One region of the Streptomyces sp. NPDC090741 genome, then DNA from elsewhere that is predicted to be linked to it. Evidence: riboswitches for the same ligand, from Rfam matches in the RefSeq annotation. Region 1 holds a riboswitch; the other holds the start of a gene.
The links. A riboswitch is a leader RNA that binds a small molecule or an ion and turns the genes downstream of it on or off. The one in region 1 is predicted to bind S-adenosylmethionine.
Positions count from the first base shown of each region.

Region 2: it holds a riboswitch for S-adenosylmethionine, as region 1 does, so the genes downstream of both, ACIQU4_RS23915 (aminotransferase class V-fold PLP-dependent enzyme) here and thrC (threonine synthase) in region 1, are expected to answer to the same signal.

Region 1 covers NZ_JBIVXF010000004.1:431,702-441,188, reverse strand. The annotation lists gene ACIQU4_RS14160 (extracellular solute-binding protein) at 169-1,470, shown strand; gene ACIQU4_RS14155 (DUF3263 domain-containing protein) at 1,602-1,838, shown strand; gene otsB (trehalose-phosphatase) at 1,917-2,765, shown strand; gene ACIQU4_RS14145 (trehalose-6-phosphate synthase) at 2,809-4,260, opposite strand; gene ACIQU4_RS14140 (glucosyl-3-phosphoglycerate synthase) at 4,306-5,256, opposite strand; SAM riboswitch class I at 5,453-5,602, shown strand; gene thrC (threonine synthase) at 5,620-6,894, shown strand; gene ACIQU4_RS14130 (MoaD/ThiS family protein) at 6,935-7,213, shown strand; gene ACIQU4_RS14125 (cold-shock protein) at 7,597-7,800, shown strand; gene groL (chaperonin GroEL) at 8,146-9,487, shown strand, end outside.
Region 2 covers NZ_JBIVXF010000009.1:49,479-58,965, forward strand. The annotation lists gene ACIQU4_RS23890 (heme-copper oxidase subunit III) at 1-79, shown strand, start outside; gene ACIQU4_RS23895 (c-type cytochrome) at 156-965, shown strand; gene ACIQU4_RS23900 (Rieske 2Fe-2S domain-containing protein) at 962-2,020, shown strand; gene ACIQU4_RS23905 (cytochrome bc complex cytochrome b subunit) at 2,017-3,645, shown strand; gene trpD (anthranilate phosphoribosyltransferase) at 3,812-4,876, shown strand; SAM riboswitch class IV at 4,956-5,072, shown strand; gene ACIQU4_RS23915 (aminotransferase class V-fold PLP-dependent enzyme) at 5,318-6,703, shown strand; gene ACIQU4_RS23920 (Lrp/AsnC family transcriptional regulator) at 6,975-7,256, opposite strand; gene ACIQU4_RS23925 (rhomboid family intramembrane serine protease) at 7,253-7,975, opposite strand; gene ACIQU4_RS23930 (hypothetical protein) at 8,103-8,342, shown strand; gene ACIQU4_RS23935 (NYN domain-containing protein) at 8,383-9,487, shown strand, end outside.

The sequences.
Region 1 (9,487 bases):
GCGGGGAAAGGTCTAGTCCATTGGAGGGGATTGTTGAGTGGCCATACAAAATCGAAGACCTTGGTCGGGCCGCGAACGGGACACCGTGCGTTCCGGATGTGGACGAGCCGCCAAAGTGGTGTAGACCTTACGTGGATCGTACGTACAACAAGGGGTGGATCGAGAACTGTGAAGGGCCGTTACCTGAGCCTGGCCGCGACCGGCGCCGCGCTGAGCCTGACCGCCGCGGCACTGACGGGCTGCGGAGCCGTGGGGAGTCTCACGGGTGACAACGAGGTGACCCTGCGGGTCGTGGCGGCCGACTACGGGGACAATCCGCAGAACTCCTCGGCGGGCTACTGGAAGGACCTCGCCGCCGGCTTCCAGAAGGACCACCCCGGCGTCAAGGTCGAGGTCAGCGTCTACTCCTGGTCCGAGGTCGACGCCAAGGTCGCGGAGATGGTCAAGGCCGGCAAGGCCCCCGACATCGCGCAGATCGGCGCCTACGCCGACTACGCGGCCGCCGGCAAGCTCTACACGGCGGAGGAGCTGCTCTCCGTCAGCACCGAGGCCGACTTCCTGGCGCCGCTCGCGGACGCCGGCAAGGTCCGGCGGGTCCAGTACGGGATGCCCTTCGTGGCCAGCACCCGCCTGCTCTTCTACAACGAGAAGCTGCTGACGGACGCCGGGGTCATGCCGAAGGACGCCAAGGGCGGCTGGCAGCCGAAGAGCTGGACCGACCTGGAGGCCGCCGCGAAGAAGCTCAAGGCCGCGGGCGTGCCGACGCCGCTCGCGCTGCCGCTGGGCCGCGAGGAGGCGCAGGCCGAGACGATGATGTGGATGCTCGCGGGCGGTGGCGGCTACACCGACAACGAAGAGGCCTACTCGATCGACTCCGCGGACAACATCAAGACGTTCGAGTTCCTGCGCGACAAGATGGTCGGCCAGGGGCTGACCGGACCGCTGGAACCGGCGAAGACCGACCGGCAGGCGGCGTTCGACGCCTTCACGCGGGGCGAGGTCGGCATGCTCAACGGTCACCCCACGCTGCTGAAGCAGGCGGCGGAGAAGGGCGTGAAATTCGGCATGGTGGCCATGCCGACCGCCGACGGGACCGACCACCCGGCGATGGGCGTCGCGGACTGGGTGATGGCCTTCAAGAACGGCCACCGCAAGGAGTCCGGGAAGTTCCTGGACTACCTGTACGAGGCGAAGAACGTGACGGCCTTCACCAACAAGTACGACCTGCTGCCGGTCACGACGACCGGCTACCGGGCGATGGACGCCAGTACGGGCGGCTCGGCCACGCAGCTGAAGACGTTCCTGCAGGCGCTGCCGAACGCGCGGCTCTACCCGGTCGGCAAGAAGTCCTGGGCCGGGGTGAGCGAGGACGTCAAGCAGAACATCGGCAAGAGCGTGCAGCCGGGAGGGCAGCCGGCGAAGGTCCTGGAGGACATCGCGGAGTCGGCGCGCAGGGCGGACGCGCACTGAGGGCGGGCGCCGAGGGGCGTGGTCCGAGCGGCGTGGGCCGAGGGGCGTGGCCCGAGCGGTGTGGCCCGAGGGGCGTGGGCCGGGTGGGTGTGGGCCGGGTGGGTGTCACAGGGCGGCGTTAATCTGGCGGTATGACGGACGACGTGGGGCTGACGGCCACCGAGGCCGCGGTGCTCGCGTACGAGGGACGCACCTGGCCCGGGCCCGGGGCCAAGGAGCGGGCGATACGGGAAGGGCTGGGGCTCACCCCGGTCCGCTACTACCAGCTGCTCAACGTGCTGATGGACGACCCGCGGGCGCTGGCCCACGCCCCCGGCACCGTCAACCGGCTCCGCCGCATCCGCGAGGCCCAGCGGGCCCGGCGCTGAGGGACGGTCACCCCCAGGCCTTCGCCAGGCCCTCGCGCGCCGTAGCCGTGACCCGGCGGGGCCGTTAGGGTCGTCCGTATGGGGAGCCATCCGCACGACTTGCCGATGCCCGTCACCGCTGCCGGACGCGAGGGCCTCGAAGCCCTGCTCCGCGCACCCCGCCGTTCCGTCGTCGCACTCGACTTCGACGGCACCCTCGCCGAGATCGTCCCCGACCCGGACCAGGCCCGGGCCCACCCCAGGGCCGTCCCGGCCCTCTCCGCACTCGCCCCCGAGGTCGACTCGGTGGCCGTGATCACCGGCCGGCCGGCCGGTGTCGCCGTCCGCTACGGGGGCTTCGCCGGTGTCCCCGGGCTGGAGCACCTCGTCGTCCTCGGCCACTACGGCGCCGAGCGCTGGGACGCGGTGACCGGCATCGTCCACGCGCCGGCCGAGCACCCGGGAGTCGCCGCCGTACGGGCCGAGCTGCCCGGGTTCCTGGACTCCATCGGCGCCTGGCGCGGTACCTGGATCGAGGAGAAGGGCCGGGCGCTGGCCGTCCACACCCGGCGCGCGGACGACCCGGCGGCGGCCTTCGCGGCGCTGCGCGAACCCCTGGCCGAACTGGCCGCCCGCCACGGGCTCATGGTGGAGCCGGGCCGGGCGGTCCTGGAGCTGCGTCCGCCGGGCATGGACAAGGGTGTCGCCCTGTCGGAGTTCGTGGCGGAACGGGGCGCGGAGGCGGTCCTGTACGCGGGCGACGACCTCGGCGACCTCGCCGCGTACTCCGCGGTGGAGAAGCGCCGGGCCGACGGTCTGCCCGGGCTGCTGGTGTGCAGCGGCTCCGCCGAGGTCCCGGAGCTCGCCGCCCGGGCGGACCTGGTCCTGCCGGGCCCCGGCGCGGTGGCGGACTTCCTGGCCGTCCTGGCCGAGGCCATCCGCGGCTGACGGGGCCCCGCGGGGCCTTCAGGGCCCCGCACCGCGGCGGCGGTCACGCCTCGCGCAGGGCGTCCAGCTGGGCCGTGAACCAGTCCGTCGGGGGGAGGGCCGTGGCGGCGGCGGCCAGGCGCTTCGTGCGCTCAAGCCGCTCACCCGCCGGCATGGCCAGCGCCGCGTGCAGGGCCTCGGCCGTCGCCGTCACGTCGTACGGGTTCACCGTCAGCGCGTCCTCGCGGAGCTCCCCGTACGCCCCCGCACCCGTCGACAGCACGAGGGCGCACCCCGCGTCCGACACCACCGGGATCTCCTTCGCCACCAGGTTCATCCCGTCCCGTACCGGGTTGACCAGCGCCACGTCCGCCAGCCGGTACGCCGCCAGGGAGCGGGCGAAGTCGTCCTGCACCGACACCAGCACCGGCTGCCAGTCCTCCGTACCGAACTCCTCGTTGATCCGCTCCGCCAGCTCCCGTACCGCCTCCGTGTAGGACCGGTACACCGCCAGGTCCTGCCGGGACGGGTACGCCGACGCCAGGTGCACCACCCGCCCGCGCCACTCGGGGTGCACCGTCAGCAGCTCCCGGTAGGCCAGCAGCCCCCGAATGATGTTCTTCGACAGCTCCGTCCGGTCCACCCGGACGATCGTCTTGCGGTCCCCGGCCTCCGCCCGCAGCGCCGCCAGCTTGTCGTTCACCTCCGGCCGGTGCGCCAGCGCCCGCAGCTCGTCCCCGTCCACGCCCAGCGGGTACACGGCCACGTCCGTGCGCCGGTGCCGCACCGGGCCGCGCGGGACCTTCTCGACGAACCGCTCACCCGTCCCCGGCGGGGAGCACGGCTCGGCCACGCCCCGCTCGTCGTCCAGGTGTGCGCCGGCCATGAAGCTGTCCGCCCACGCCCAGGTGTGGAAGCCCACGATGTCCGCTCCGAGCATCCCCCACACCAGCTGCGAGCGGATGTCGTCGGGGAGCATCTCCAGGAACTCCGGCGAGGCCCACGGGGTGTGCGTGAAGTGGCTGATCTTCAGGTCGGGCCGCAGCTCCCGCAGCTCACCCGGGACCAGCGCCAGGTGGTAGTCCTGCACGAGCACCGCCGCGCCCTCGCCCGCCTCCTCGGCCAGCGCCAGCGCGAAGGCGTGGTTGTACGCGGCGTACGACTGCCACTGCCGCCGGAACCGCGCGTCGAAGACCGGCTCGCGCGGGATGTCGTACAGGTGGTGGTGGGTGAACCACAGCACCGAGTTCGCGATGCCGTTGTACGCGTCGTCGTACGTCGTGGGATCGATGTCCAGCATCCGGACGCCGGGCTCGGAAACGCACCGGCGGACCGCCTCCCGGTCCGCGTCCGACAGCGCCGCGCAGATCCACAGCGCCTCCGGCTGGCGGGCGAGGGCGGCGGAGAGGCCGGAGACGAGTCCGCCCCCGCCGCGCCGGGCCGTGAGGGTGCCGTCGTCGTCGAGTGCGTAGGAGAGCGGGCCGCGGTTCGCTGCAACGAGTACCTGGGAAGCCATGCGGCGAACCTAGCCCGGGGCCCGCCCGCTCAAACGTCAGTTCCCTCACGCCACCCGGCGACCGGAGTACTCCTTGACCCCGGCCATCGGCGGCCGCTCCTCGGTGTCCACGGCGTACGTGCGCGGCGTGAACCCCTCCGGGCCGCGCTCGAACTGCGTCAGCTCCGGCCGTACGAGATGCCCGCGCGAGAGCCGCAGCTGCGCCGTCCGGTAGATCGCCGCGGCCATGCGGCCCAGCGCCCGGCCGTCCTGATGGCGGTGGAGCCGTACGCCCACGTCCACCTGGGCCAGCGCGTCCAGTCCGACGGTGTGCAGCGCGTCCACCAGCAGGCCGAGCTCGACCCCGTACCCGACGGGGAAGGGCAAACGTTCCAGCAGGGCCCGGCGCACGGCGTACTCGCCGCCCAGCGGCTGGACGAAGCCGGCCAGCTGCGGCCAGTGGAGATTGAGGAGCGGACGGGCGACCAGCTCGGTGACCCGGCCGCCCTGGCCCGGAGCGTCCCCGAGCGGGCGGTCGTACATCGCCTTGACGAACTGCACGTCGGGCTCGGTCAGCAGCGGGCCCACGGTTCCGGACACGAAGGCGGAGGAGAAGTCCCGCAGGTCCGCGTCCACGAAGCAGACGACGTCCCCGGTGGTCGCCAGCAGCGAGCGCCACAGCACCTCGCCCTTGCCGTGCACGGCCGGGATCCGCGGCAGGATGTCGTCGCGGTGCACCACCCGGGCGCCGGCCTTGGCGGCCACCTCGGCGGTCCGGTCGGTGGAGCCCGAGTCGATCACGACCAGTTCGTCGACCAGCGGCAGCGGAAGCCCGTCGATCAGATCGCGCCGGATCACCTCGACGATCGCGCCGACCGTCTCCTCCTCGTCGAGCGCGGGCAGGACGACGCTGACCGTGGTGCCCGCCGCCCGCTTGGCGGAAAGCAGCTGGTCGAGCGGTCGGTCGGCCGCGGACCAGGAGCGGTCCGCGAACCAGCGCTCCACCTCTTCCAGCACGTTCAGCACTCCCTGGTCGTCGCTCGCTCCTCGGCGGTTTCGGCCGAAAAGTGATCCATCTCGCGGTTCGGACGGCTGTCTCAACCGCCCGGACCTTCAGTTACAGTCTTGAACAACGCGAAGGACCACCGCATGCCGGGGGTCCCCGCGTACAAACGCCCGGACGCGCCGCAGAGCGCGCGGCCCGGTGCCATACCGCTCATCCAGAGGGGCAGAGGGACACGGCCCGTTGAAGCCCCGGCAACCCTCCAGTCGGTTCTCGCGCTTGCTTGCGGCAGCGAGGTCCCCGGCTAGGGAAGGTGCCAATTCCGTCTCATGGCGAAGTGCGCCATGGGGAAGATGAGGAGAAAGGGCCTCGCCATCATGGCTGCACAGACTGTTGCCACCTCTGTCGATCTCGGACCTGCCACCGGCCTCTCGTGTCGTGAGTGCGGTACCCGATTCGAACTCGGACCCATCTTCGCCTGCGTCGAGTGCTTCGGTCCGCTGGAAGTCGCCTACGACCTTCCCACCGCAGACCCCGAGGCGCTGCGCGCCGCGATCGAGGCCGGCCCGAACAACATCTGGCGCTACGCCCCGCTGCTGCCCGTCCCCGCGGACGTGGCCTCCAAGCCCAGCCTGAACCCCGGCTTCACCAAGCTCGTGGACGCGGCCAACCTGGCCAAGGAGCTCGGCGTCACGGGCAAGCTGTACGTCAAGGACGACTCCGGCAACCCGACGCACTCCTTCAAGGACCGCGTCGTGGCCATCGCCGTCGAGGCCGCCCGCGCCTTCGGATTCACCACCCTGTCCTGCTCCTCCACCGGCAACCTGGCCGGCGCCGTCGGCGCCGCGGCCGCCCGGGCCGGCTTCCGCTCCTGCGTGTTCATCCCGCACGACCTGGAGCAGGGCAAGGTCGTCATGGCCGGTGTGTACGGCGGCGACCTCATCGGCATCGAGGGCAACTACGACGACGTCAACCGCTTCTGCTCCGAGCTCATCGGCGACCCGCTCGGCGAGGGCTGGGGCTTCGTCAACGTCAACCTGCGTCCGTACTACGGCGAGGGCTCCAAGACCCTGGCGTACGAGATCTGCGAGCAGCTCGGCTGGCAGCTGCCCGACCAGATCGTGATCCCGATCGCGTCCGGCTCGCAGCTGACGAAGATCGACAAGGGTCTGCAGGAGCTGATCAAGCTCGGGCTCGTCGAGGACAAGCCGTACAAGATCTTCGGCGCGCAGGCCGAGGGCTGCTCCCCGGTCTCCACCGCCTTCAAGGCCGGCCACGACGTGGTCCGCCCGCAGAAGCCGAACACCATCGCCAAGTCGCTCGCCATCGGCAACCCGGCCGACGGCCCGTACGTCCTGGACATCGCCCGCCGTACGGGCGGCTACGTCGAGGACGTCACCGACGAGCAGGTCGTCGAGGCCATCAAGATCCTCGCGCAGACCGAGGGCATCTTCGCCGAGACCGCGGGCGGCGTGACCGTCGGCGTGACCAAGAAGCTCATCGAGAACGGGCAGCTCGACCCGGCGCTGACCACGGTGGTCCTCAACACCGGTGACGGCCTCAAGACCCTGGAGGCGGTGGCTGCGGACAGCGGGCAGACCGCCACCATCCGCCCGAGCCTGGACGCGTTCCGCGCCGCCGGCCTGGCCTGATCCCCGATCTCCCCCTCGCACCCGGAAAGGCGGTAGCGCCATGAGCGTCAACGTCCGCATCCCCACCATCCTGCGCACCTACACCGGCGGCCAGGCCGAGGTCTCCGCCGAGGGCGCGACCCTCTCCGAGGTCATCGCCTCCCTGGAAGTGAGCCACCCGGGCATCGCCGCCCGCGTCCTGGACGACCAGGGCAAGCTGCGCCGCTTCGTGAACGTCTACGTCAACGACGACGACGTGCGCTTCGAGGGCGGTCTGGACGCGGTGACGCCGGACGGCGCGGGCGTCTCGATCATTCCCGCCGTCGCCGGCGGCTGCTAACACGCGAAAGCCCAGAATTACCCCCTCCGGTAAAAGCGGAGGGGGTAATTCTGCTTGGTTGGGCGCGGTAGAGTTGGGGAAGTCCCCTCCGCCGTTCTTGCCCGCCGCATATGAGCGGGTCGCGTGATGGTTGACATTGAGTCAATGTGCAAGTGCGGTATGGGGCTTTGGCGAGATATGCCGGGTCCGAGTTGCCCGGGAATATGCCAACTTTTCACTCTATTTCAATGTATCCCCGTGTCCAGAATTCTCGTCGGATTGACCTGTTGCAGACAGCAGCGGTGCGGATACATTCAGCCCCGGTCGAGGCGTTCCGGCGCAAGTTCTGACCCGGGACCGCGAAGTGCGGTCCTGCGCAAGGGCCAGTAATAGGGGAGTTAGGCATGGCTCAGGGCACCGTCAAGTGGTTCAACGCGGAGAAGGGCTACGGCTTCATCGCGGTCGACGGTGGTGCGGATGTGTTCGTCCACTACAGCGCCATCCAGATGGACGGGTACCGCACCCTTGAAGAGGGTCAGCGGGTCGAGTTCGAGATCTCGCAGGGCCAGAAGGGTCCGCAGGCGGACATGGTCAAGCTCGCCGTCTAGCCCCGGCGCGATCGACCAGCGACGCATTACGTACGAGGGTCCACATCCTGGAGGAGGGATGTGGACCCTCGACGCATGTCCGGCCTCCGCGCCGGGCGGCGGCCGGGCCGTGCGCCCGAAGCCGCTTGCACTCGGAGGGGTCGAGTGCTAATCATTGGCGTTAGCACTCTCCTGGTGAGAGTGCTACTACACAGGACCGGGTCGGTGAGGCCCGCACGGTCCGGCGGGAAGGAACCGCCGGGCACGCAGGCCGTCCGTCGCGGGCGCGGGCGCGGTCCGGAGCAATCCAACCCTCCCCTCGTACCGACGTGCAGGGGGAACCCCAGTCCTGGAGGACCACTTCAGATGGCCAAGATCATTGCGTTCGACGAGGAGGCCCGGCGCGGTCTCGAGCGCGGGATGAACCAGCTCGCCGACGCCGTCAAGGTCACCCTTGGCCCCAAGGGTCGCAACGTCGTCCTTGAGAAGAAGTGGGGCGCCCCCACGATCACCAACGATGGTGTCTCCATCGCCAAGGAGATCGAGCTCGAGGACCCGTACGAGAAGATCGGCGCCGAGCTGGTCAAGGAAGTCGCCAAGAAGACGGACGACGTCGCGGGCGACGGTACGACCACCGCCACCGTGCTCGCCCAGGCGCTCGTCCGCGAGGGCCTGCGCAACGTGGCCGCCGGCGCCAACCCGATGGCCCTCAAGCGCGGCATCGAGAAGGCCGTCGAGGCCGTCTCCGCCGCCCTGCTGGCGCAGGCCAAGGATGTCGAGACCAAGGAGCAGATCGCTTCCACGGCCTCCATCTCCGCCGCCGACACCCAGATCGGCGAGCTCATCGCCGAGGCCATGGACAAGGTCGGCAAGGAAGGCGTCATCACCGTCGAGGAGTCCCAGACCTTCGGTCTGGAGCTTGAGCTCACCGAGGGCATGCGCTTCGACAAGGGCTACATCTCGGCGTACTTCGCCACCGACATGGAGCGTATGGAGGCGTCGCTCGACGACCCGTACATCCTGATCGTCAACTCGAAGATCGGCTCGGTCAAGGACCTGCTGCCGCTCCTTGAGAAGGTCATGCAGTCCGGCAAGCCGCTGCTGATCATCGCCGAGGACGTCGAGGGCGAGGCCCTGTCGACCCTGGTCGTCAACAAGATCCGCGGCACCTTCCGCTCCGTCGCCGTCAAGGCCCCGGGCTTCGGTGACCGCCGCAAGGCCATGCTCGGCGACATCGCCATCCTCACGGGCGGCACGGTCGTCTCCGAGGAGGTCGGCCTCAAGCTCGAGAACGCGGGCCTGGACCTGCTCGGCCGCGCCCGCAAGGTCGTCATCACCAAGGACGAGACCACGATCGTCGACGGTTCGGGCGACAGCGACCAGGTTCAGGGTCGCGTCAACCAGATCCGCGCCGAGATCGAGAACTCCGACTCGGACTACGACCGCGAGAAGCTCCAGGAGCGCCTCGCGAAGCTGGCCGGCGGCGTGGCCGTCATCAAGGCCGGCGCCGCGACCGAGGTGGAGCTCAAGGAGCGCAAGCACCGCATCGAGGACGCCGTTCGCAACGCGAAGGCGGCCGTCGAGGAGGGCATCGTCGCCGGTGGTGGCGTGGCCCTGCTCCAGGCTTCCTCGGTCTTCGAGAAGCTCGACCTGTCGGGTGACGAGGCGACCGGCGCCAACGCCGTGAAGCTCGCCCTGGAGGCCCCGC
Region 2 (9,487 bases), on a different contig from region 1:
CATCGTCGTGTCCTACTACTGGCACTTCGTCGATGTCGTCTGGATCGGCCTCTTCGCGACGATCTACCTGATCAAGTAGCGAACACGTCACCGGGCGAGACCCGGCACTCCATCCAGAAACACCGACGCAGAAGATCCTGACACCGGGGTAATCCGTGAAAAAGCTCTCCGCACGACGACGCCATCCGCTGGCGGCGGTCGTCGTTCTACTCCTCGCGCTGGCGGCCACTGGGGGGCTGTACGCCGCCTTCGCCCCCGCGGGCAAGGCGCAGGCCGATGAAACCGCCCAGTCCCTCGCCATCGAGGAGGGCAAGAAGCTCTACGCCGTGGGCTGCGCAAGCTGCCACGGAACCGGCGGTCAGGGTTCCACTGACGGCCCCAGCCTGGTCGGCGTCGGCTCCGCGGCCGTCGACTTCCAGGTGAGCACGGGCCGTATGCCCGCCCAGCAGCCCGGCGTGCAGGTGCCGAAGAAGCCGGTCATCTACGACCAGGCGCAGATCGACCAGCTCGCCGCCTACATCGGCTCCCTCGGCGCCGGCCCGATCGTGCCGACCGCCAAGCAGTACGACCCGGCGGGCGCCGACATCGCCAGGGGTGGTGAGCTCTTCCGCAACAACTGCGCGCAGTGCCACAACTTCACCGGCGAAGGCGGCGCGCTGACGAACGGCAAGTACGCCCCCAACCTTGAGGGCGTCGAGCCGAAGCACATCTACGAGGCCATGCTCACCGGCCCGCAGAACATGCCCTCCTTCCCGGACAGCACCATGCCGACGAAGGAGAAGAAGGACATCATCGCGTACCTCCAGCACGTGAACGGCGAGCAGTCGGTCAGCCCTGGCGGCCTGAAGCTCGGTGGCCTCGGCCCCGTTTCCGAGGGTCTGTTCGGCTGGATCTTCGGCCTGGGTGCGCTGATCGCTGTCGCCGTCTGGGTCGCGGCCCACACCGCTAAGGCCAAGAAGTCATGAGTAGCCAAGACATTCCCGAAGAGAAGCACCTGCCGAGCGAGCAGGGCGACGCGCACCACGGTGGCGTAGCAGTCGCGGACGACCCGTTCGCCGACCCGGGCCTGCCGGTCCACAAGCCCCGTATCCAGGACATCGACGAGCAGGCCGCGAGGCGCTCCGAGCGCACCGTGGCGATGCTGTTCACGCTGTCGATGCTGGCCACGATCGGCTTCATCGCCTCGTACGTGACCATCCCGGTCGACAAGATCGTCTACATCTTCCCGATCGGGAAGGTGAGCGGGCTCAACTTCGCCCTCGGTCTGACCCTGGGCGCAGCCCTCTTCTGCATCGGCGCGGGCGCGGTCCACTGGGCCCGCACCCTGATGTCCGACGTCGAGGTCGCCGACGAGCGCCACGAGATCGCGGCGCCGCCGGAGCTCAAGGCGAAGGTCATGCAGGACTTCGCCGACGGCGCGAACGAGTCGGGCATCGCCCGCCGCCCGCTGATCCGCAACACCATGCTCGGCGCGCTGTCGATGCTGCCGCTGTCCGCTCTCATGATCATGCGCGACCTGGGCCCGCTGCCCGAGGAGAAGCTGCGCAAGACCGTGTGGGCCCGGGGCAAGCTGCTCATCAACGACAACACGAAGGAGCCGCTGCGTCCCGAGGACGTGCTGGTCGGTTCGCTGACCTTCGCCAGGCCCGAGGGCCTGGAGGAGGAGCAGCACGACTTCCAGACGCAGATCGCCAAGGCCGCCCTGATGATCGTCCGCATCAAGCCGGAGGACATCAAGGACAAGCAGGAACTCGAGTGGTCCCACGAGGGCATCGTGGCCTACTCGAAGATCTGCACCCACGTCGGCTGCCCGATCAGCCTGTACGAGCAGCAGACCCACCACGTGCTCTGCCCGTGCCACCAGTCCACCTTCGACCTCTCCGACGGCGCCCGAGTCATCTTCGGTCCGGCCGGCCACGCGCTTCCGCAGCTGCGGATCGGCGTGAACGGTGAAGGCTTCCTCGAAGCGCTCGGCGACTTCGAAGAGCCCGTCGGTCCTGCATTCTGGGAGCGCGGATGAGCACTGCCACTGACACGAAGCGACCGGCGCCCTCCAAGGGCGAGCGGGTAGCGGACTGGGCCGACGGACGGCTGGGCATCTACAGCCTGGCCAAGTCCAACATGCGCAAGATCTTCCCGGACCACTGGTCCTTCATGCTGGGTGAGATCTGCCTCTACAGCTTCATCATCATCATCCTCACGGGTGTGTACCTGACGCTGTTCTTCCACCCGAGCATGAACGAGGTCGTGTACCACGGCTCGTACGTGCCGATGCAGGGCGTCCAGATGTCCGAGGCCTTCGCCTCGACGCTGGACATCAGCTTCGACGTCCGCGGTGGTCTGCTCATCCGGCAGATCCACCACTGGGCGGCGCTGATCTTCGTCGCCGGCATGGTCGTGCACATGATGCGCGTCTTCTTCACCGGCGCGTTCCGCAAGCCGCGCGAGGTCAACTGGATCTTCGGCTTCCTGCTGCTGGTCCTCGGCATGTTCACCGGTTTCACCGGTTACTCCCTGCCGGACGACCTGCTCTCGGGCACCGGTGTCCGCTTCATGGAGGGCGCGATCCTGTCCGTGCCGATCGTCGGCACGTACATCTCGTTCTTCCTCTTCGGCGGCGAGTTCCCCGGCGGCGACTTCGTCGCGCGGTTCTACTCGATCCACATCCTGCTGCTGCCCGGCATCATGATGGGCCTGCTGGTGGCCCACCTGATCCTGGTCTTCTACCACAAGCACACCCAGTTCGCGGGTCCCGGCAAGACGAACAACAACGTCGTCGGCATGCCGCTGCTGCCGGTCTACATGGCCAAGGCCGGAGGCTTCTTCTTCCTGGTCTTCGGTGTCATCGCGGCCATCGCGGCGATCGCCTCGATCAACCCGATCTGGGCGATCGGCCCGTACCGTCCGGACCACGTGTCCACCGGTGCGCAGCCCGACTGGTACATGGGTATGCCGGAAGGCCTGATCCGTGCGATGCCGGGCTGGGAGATCAACCTGTGGGGCCACACCCTCGTCCTGGGCGTGTTCATCCCGCTGGTCATCTTCCCGGTCGTGCTGGGCTCGATCGCCGCCTGGCCGTTCATCGAGTCCTGGGTCACCGGGGACAAGCGCGAGCACCACATCCTGGACCGCCCGCGCAACGTCCCGACCCGTACGGCCTTCGGTGTCGCCTGGATCGCGGAGTACATCGTGCTGCTGATCGGCGGTGGAAACGACATGTTCGCGCAGTACTTCCACCTCTCGATCAACAACATCACGTGGTTCGTCCGGATCGGCTTCTTCGTCGTCCCGGTCCTCGCGTTCATCGTCACCAAGCGCATCTGCCTCGGCCTCCAGCGCCGGGACCACGACAAGGTGCTGCACGGTCGCGAGACCGGCATCATCAAGCGCCTGCCGCACGGTGAGTTCGTCGAGATCCACGAGCCGCTCTCGCAGGGCAAGCTGCACACGCTGACCGCGCACGAGCAGTACAAGCCGGTCGAGATCGGCCCGACGGTCGACGAGAACGGCGTCGAGCGCAAGGTCGGCCGCAAGGAGAAGCTCCGCGCGAAGCTCAGCAAGGGCTTCTACGCCGAGAACAACCAGATTCCGAAGCCCACGGTGGAGGAGTACAAGGAGATCCAGAGCGGCCACGGCCACCACTGATCCCGCTTGAGGGACTGATTCAGGTCAGTTCTGGTGTCGCCACGGCAAGAGCCCCGTCCAGTGTCCGGACGGGGCTCTTTGCCGTCCCCGGGGCTGGATAGGCTGAAGCCCTTCCCATTCGAGTGGGCCCCGACACGGGGTGGCCGATCAACAGCAGGAGCGGACCATGAACGTTGCGACCCCGGCAGGCGGCGACAGCGTGGCGGCCCGCGGCTGGCCGGGCGTCCTCGACGCCCTGCTGACCGGCCAGGACCTGCGCGCCGACGAGACCGCCTGGGCCATGGACCGGATCATGCGCGGGGAGGCCACGGACGCCCAGATCGCCGGCTTCGTGGTGGCGCTGCGGGCCAAGGGGGAGACGGTCGCGGAGATCAACGGCCTCGTACGGTCCATGTACGGGCACGCCAACCTGATCGAGGTGCCGGGCCGGACGGTGGACATCGTCGGCACCGGCGGCGACGGGGCCAAAACGGTGAACATCTCCACGATGTCCTCGATCGTGGTGGCCGGTACGGGCGCCAAGGTGGTCAAGCACGGCAACCGGGCCGCGTCCTCCGCGAGCGGTTCCTCGGACGTGCTGGAGAAGCTCGGGGTCAACCTGGACCTCACCCCGGCGCGGGTGGTCGAGGTCGCGGAGGAGGCCGGCATCACCTTCTGCTTCGCGGTGAAGTTCCACCCGGCGCTGCGGCACGTGGCGGCGGCCCGCAAGGAGCTGGGCATCCGGACCACGTTCAACTTCCTCGGCCCGCTGACCAACCCGGCGCGGGTACGGGCGCAGGCCACGGGCGTGGCGGACGCGCGGGTGGCGCCCATCGTGGCGGGCGTACTGGCGGAGCGGGGCTCCTCGGCGCTGGTGTTCCGCGGGGACGACGGTCTGGACGAGCTGACGACGACCGCGACCTCCCGGGTGTGGTGGGTCCGCGACGGCCGGGTGGACGAGCAGTCGTTCGACCCGCGCGACGTCGGCATCCCGCTGGTCGACGTCTCGGCGCTGCGGGGCGCGGACGCCTCGTACAACGCGGACGTGGCACGCCGGCTGCTGGCCGGTGAGACGGGCCCGGTGCGCGACTCGGTCCTGCTGAACTCGGCGGCGGCCCTGGTGGCCCTGGACCCGGGCACGGGCCCCCTGGAGGACCAGATCCGCACCGCGATCGCCCGCGCGGCCGAGTCCATCGACTCGGGCGCGGCCCGCGCGGCCCTGGACCGCTGGGTGGCGGCCAGCAACGCCTGATCGTTTCCGGCCAAGGCCCCGGTCCAGCATGCGGACCGGGGTCTTGTGCGTGGGGGATCTTGTGGCAGGATGCTGACCAGGTCACGAGTGACAGCGTTTTGGCCCCGGCTCGCTGTCCGGCAACCCTCCTTCCGTGGCGGGGTGCCCCGGGTGATGACCAGGTCGCAGGCAGAAAGGCCTGCGGCAAGCGCGGATCCCTCGACACCAGGGGTCCTGGTCTCTCGAGGAGCTTTTCCGTGAGCAAGCGAATGCGATAGGGCGACTCCGCCCCTTCTTCACCCTCCGTGCGGTCCTGAGTCGTCCGTGCGTCGAGGTAACTCCCGTACCACTGGCACATGTGCATCCGCGCATCCGCATACCCGTTTCCGCGGATGCGTGCAGCGTGCACCCACGTACGGGCCGTCCGAAGCCATTCAGCCTGTCCTGCCGGGAGATACCGCCATGTCCACGTACCCGAACGCCGCCGTCACCACCGCCACCGCCGCCGTCGACCCCGCCTGTGCCCAGCCCCTGCCGGTCCTCGGCCGGGACGTCACCGTCCCGCTTGTCACCGGCGGCGAGGTCACGTACGCGGCTCTCGACTACGCGGCCAGCGCCCCCGCGCTGCAGCGGGTCTGGGACGACGTCGCCGCCTACGCCCCGTACTACGGCAGCGTCCACCGCGGCGCGGGCTACCTCTCCCAGCTGTCCACGGACCTCTTCGAGCAGAGCCGGGTGACGGTCGCCGAGTTCCTCGACTGCCGTCCGTCCGATCAGGTGATCTTCACCCGGTCCACCACCGACTCGCTGAACCTGCTCGCCGCCGTGCTGCCGGCCGGCTGCCAGGTGTTCGTCTTCGAGACCGAGCACCACGCCTCGCTGCTGCCGTGGGGGGACGCGCAGGTCACGTACCTCAACGCGCCGCGGACCCCGGCCCAGGCCGTGGAGAGCCTGGAGCGGGCGCTGGCCGGGCGGGAGCCCTACGGCCCGGCGCTGGTCTGCGTCACCGGCGCGTCCAACGTCACCGGTGAGCTGTGGCCGGTGAAGGAGCTCGCCGCCGCGGCGCACGCCCACGGCGCGCGGATCGTCCTGGACGCCGCCCAGCTGGCCCCGCACCACCCCGTTTCCGTTCAGGAGCTGGACGTGGACTGGGTGGCCTTCTCCGGGCACAAGCTGTACGCGCCGTTCGGCTCGGGCGTGCTGGCCGGCCGCGCGGACTGGCTGCAGCAGGCGGAGCCGTACCTGGCCGGCGGCGGCGCCTCCCGCAAGGTCGCCCGCCGCGCGGACGGCGGCGTCGACGTCGAGTGGCACACGACGGCGGCCCGCCACGAGGCCGGCTCCCCGAACGTGATCGGCGTGTACTCGATCGCCTCGGCCTGCAAGGCCCTGACCGAGGCGGGCTTCGACGGCCTCGTCGCCCGCGAGCGGCACCTGATCGCCAAGGTCCGCGAGGGCCTGGCGGAGGTCCCGGCCGTCCGCATCCTGTCCCTCTTCGGCGACGACTCCCCCCGGGTCGGCGTCATCTCCTTCGTGGTGGACGGCTGGAACAGCTCGCACTTCGCGGCGGCGCTGTCGGCGGAGTACGGGATCGGCGTCCGCGACGGCCTGTTCTGCGCCCACCCGCTGGTCCGCACCCTGCTGGGCAGCGAGCCGCAGGCCCAGGGGGAGTGCGGAGCCCCCGAGGCGGCCCCGGGCGAGCGCTCCCTGAACGCGATCCGCGTCAGCTTCGGCGCCGGCACCCCGGACGAGCACGTCGACCGCTTCGTGGGCGCCGTGAAGGAACTGGTCACCTCCGGAGCCAAGTGGCAGTACCGCACCGAGGAAGGCCGCTGCGTGCCGGCCGTCTGACGCCGTACGGATCATGACCTACTGGGATCCGATACCGACCGTCCGGGCCTGCGGGGAGGGTGAACCGCTCCCCCGGCCTCGCGGAGCGGGTGCCCGCGTACAACACGTCGTGGGACACCTGGCCCCACGCCTGGCAGGAGCCGCCCGGCTCGGCCCGGCGACAGCCTGCCGGGTCTCCGAGCCGCTGGGACGCTTTGCCGCGCACGCGGTACCGTGCGGCCGGGTGGCGGCTGGGGCGGAGCCCGGCGCACCGTGAGCCGCGCCGGAGGCGTCAGGCGTCGAGGCCGATGGCGAAGGCCGCTTCCAGGTCGTGCTGGGAGTACGTGCGGAAGGCCACGTGGGTGTCCGTCGCCTCGACGCCCGGGATCTTGCTGATGCGGCCCGGGATGATGTCCGCGAGGTTCTCGTGGCGGGCCACGCGGACCAGGGCGATCAGGTCGTACGTCCCCGTGACGGAGTAGACCTCGCTGACGCTGTCCAGCGCGGCGATCGACTCGGCGATCTCGGGGATGCGGTCCACGCTGGTCTTGATGAGCACGATCGCGGTGATCACGGTTGGCTGTCTCCCTCGGTGGCCGTCGCTGGTCGCCTCACTCTAGTCGTACGCCGATAGCGCACCCACGCGTAGACGAAGCCCAGCGAGAAGCCCACCAGGTGGGCGAGGTATGCCACCCCCGGGCCGCTGCCCGCGCGGTGCGCCGCCACCCACTGGAGGGCGAACCAGAACAGCAGGACCATCCACGCGGGGAAGCGGAGCGGTAGGAAGAGGAGGAAGGGGAACAGGCTGGTCACCCGCGCCCGCGGGAACAGGCACAGGAAGGCTCCGAGCACCGCCGAGATCGCGCCCGACGCACCCACCAGCGTCTGCGCCGAGGAGGCGTTGGCCGCCGCGTACGCCGCCAGCGCCAGGTAGCCCGTACAGATGTAGAAGGACAGGAACTCCGGCCGCCCCATCCGCTCCTGCGTCATCACGCCGAAGACGTACAGGAACAGCATGTTGCCGAGCAGGTGCAGCCAGCCGCCGTGCACGAACAGGGCGGTCAGCGGTGTCAGCAGGGCCCGCGCCGAGCCGGTGAAGAGCTCGTCCGGGACCACGCCCCAGCGCCGGAAGTACGCGGTCCCGCTCTCCACCAGCCGCTCGCCCGTCCCGTACGAGGGATTCGTCCCCGAGGCCGGGCCGAGCAGGAACACCACGCAGCAGCCCGCGATCAGCGCGTGGACGACCACCGGGCCCCGGGCGGCCTCCCGGAGGGCCTGCCACTTTACGATCATGCGATCGAGCATGACCCAAGTGGACCCGCCCCGAGCACCGGCAGGCCGTAGGGTTACGTGCTGCGGTCCGCCGATTGACGCGGACGGCGGCTTTAATTGAATCAGCTACGAAGGAGAGAGCGGCCTGATGACGGTTCCCCTGCCGACCGACACCACCCGGTGGCGCTGCACGCTGTGCGGCAACCTCACGCGTTTCGACGTCACTCGTTCGTCGAAGGTCGTGGAGTACGTCCACCTGGATCTTGCCGGGGAGCCCAAGGTCGAGGAGCGCGAGGTGGTCAATGAGACCATCGAGTCGGTCCGCTGCCGGTGGTGCAACGCGGTGGACCAGATCGAGCTCGTGGACAGGCCGGGCGCGGACTCCTGACGGAGCCCCGCCCACAGGTGAATGACGGTAGGGGTGACGGATTGTGGAGCCAGCAAGCGGCGCTGAGCCGGCCGACGCGGCCGGCGACGCCGCCGAGGTGCTCGACCGCCCGCTGCCGGAAGGCGTGCGGCGCCGGGTCGTCGCGCTCGTCTCGGACGCCTTCGGCGGACTGACGGTCGCGGACCTCCCGGCGCAGCTGCGCCAGTACGCCCGGTTCACCCCGACCCGGCGCGCCAAGTTCGCGGGCAACGCCATGGCCGCGGCGGTGGAGGCGGACGCCGTCTTCCGGGGCCGCGTCGCCGAGAAGCTGCGCGAGGCCCAGGCCGAGCTGGCCGGAGCGCTGGAGTCCGGCGCCCCGCCCGCCGCCGCGGACCCGCTGGACGTGGCGGCCGCCGCGTACGTACTGCGCCCGGTCGGCTGGGTGAAGCTGGTGGCCGCCGCGGGCGAGGAGGCGCAGCGCGCCGACGCCGAGCGGGTCGGCGAGGAGACCCGGCGCGAACTGGACCGGCTGCGCGAGGAACTGGCCCAGGCGCGGGACGCGCAGCGCCTCGGCGGCGAGCAGGTACGGGCCGAGCTGGACGCGGTGCGCAAGGAAGCGGAATCGCTTCAGCGCAAGCTGCGCAGCGCCCAGAGCGATGTGAAGCGCGGCGAGGCGGCCCTGCGCAAGGTCACCGCCGTGATCGACGGGATCCGGGGCGACGCGGCCGCGCAGGTGGCGGCCGCCGAGAGCGAGACCCGGCGCCTCAAGTCCCGCCTCGCGGAGGTCGAGACGGCGCTGGAGACCTCCCGCCGGGCCACCCGCGAGGGCCGCAGCGTCGAGGACATGCGGCTGCGGCTGCTGCTGGACACGGTGCTGGACGCTGCCCAGGGGCTGCGCCGCGAGCTGGCGCTGCCGCCGGTGTCGACGCGGCCGGCCGACACCGTGGACGCCGTGGAGCCGGGCCGGATGACCCCGAAGGACATCGCGGCACGCGCCCTGTCGGAGACGGATCCGGCGCTGCTGGACCAGTTGTTGGCGCTGCCCCAGGCCCATCTGGTGGTCGACGGCTACAACGTGACGAAGACCGGCTATCCGACGATGCCGCTGGAGAAGCAGCGGCTGCGGCTGCTGGGCGGGCTGTCGATGCTGGCCGCGCAGACGGGCG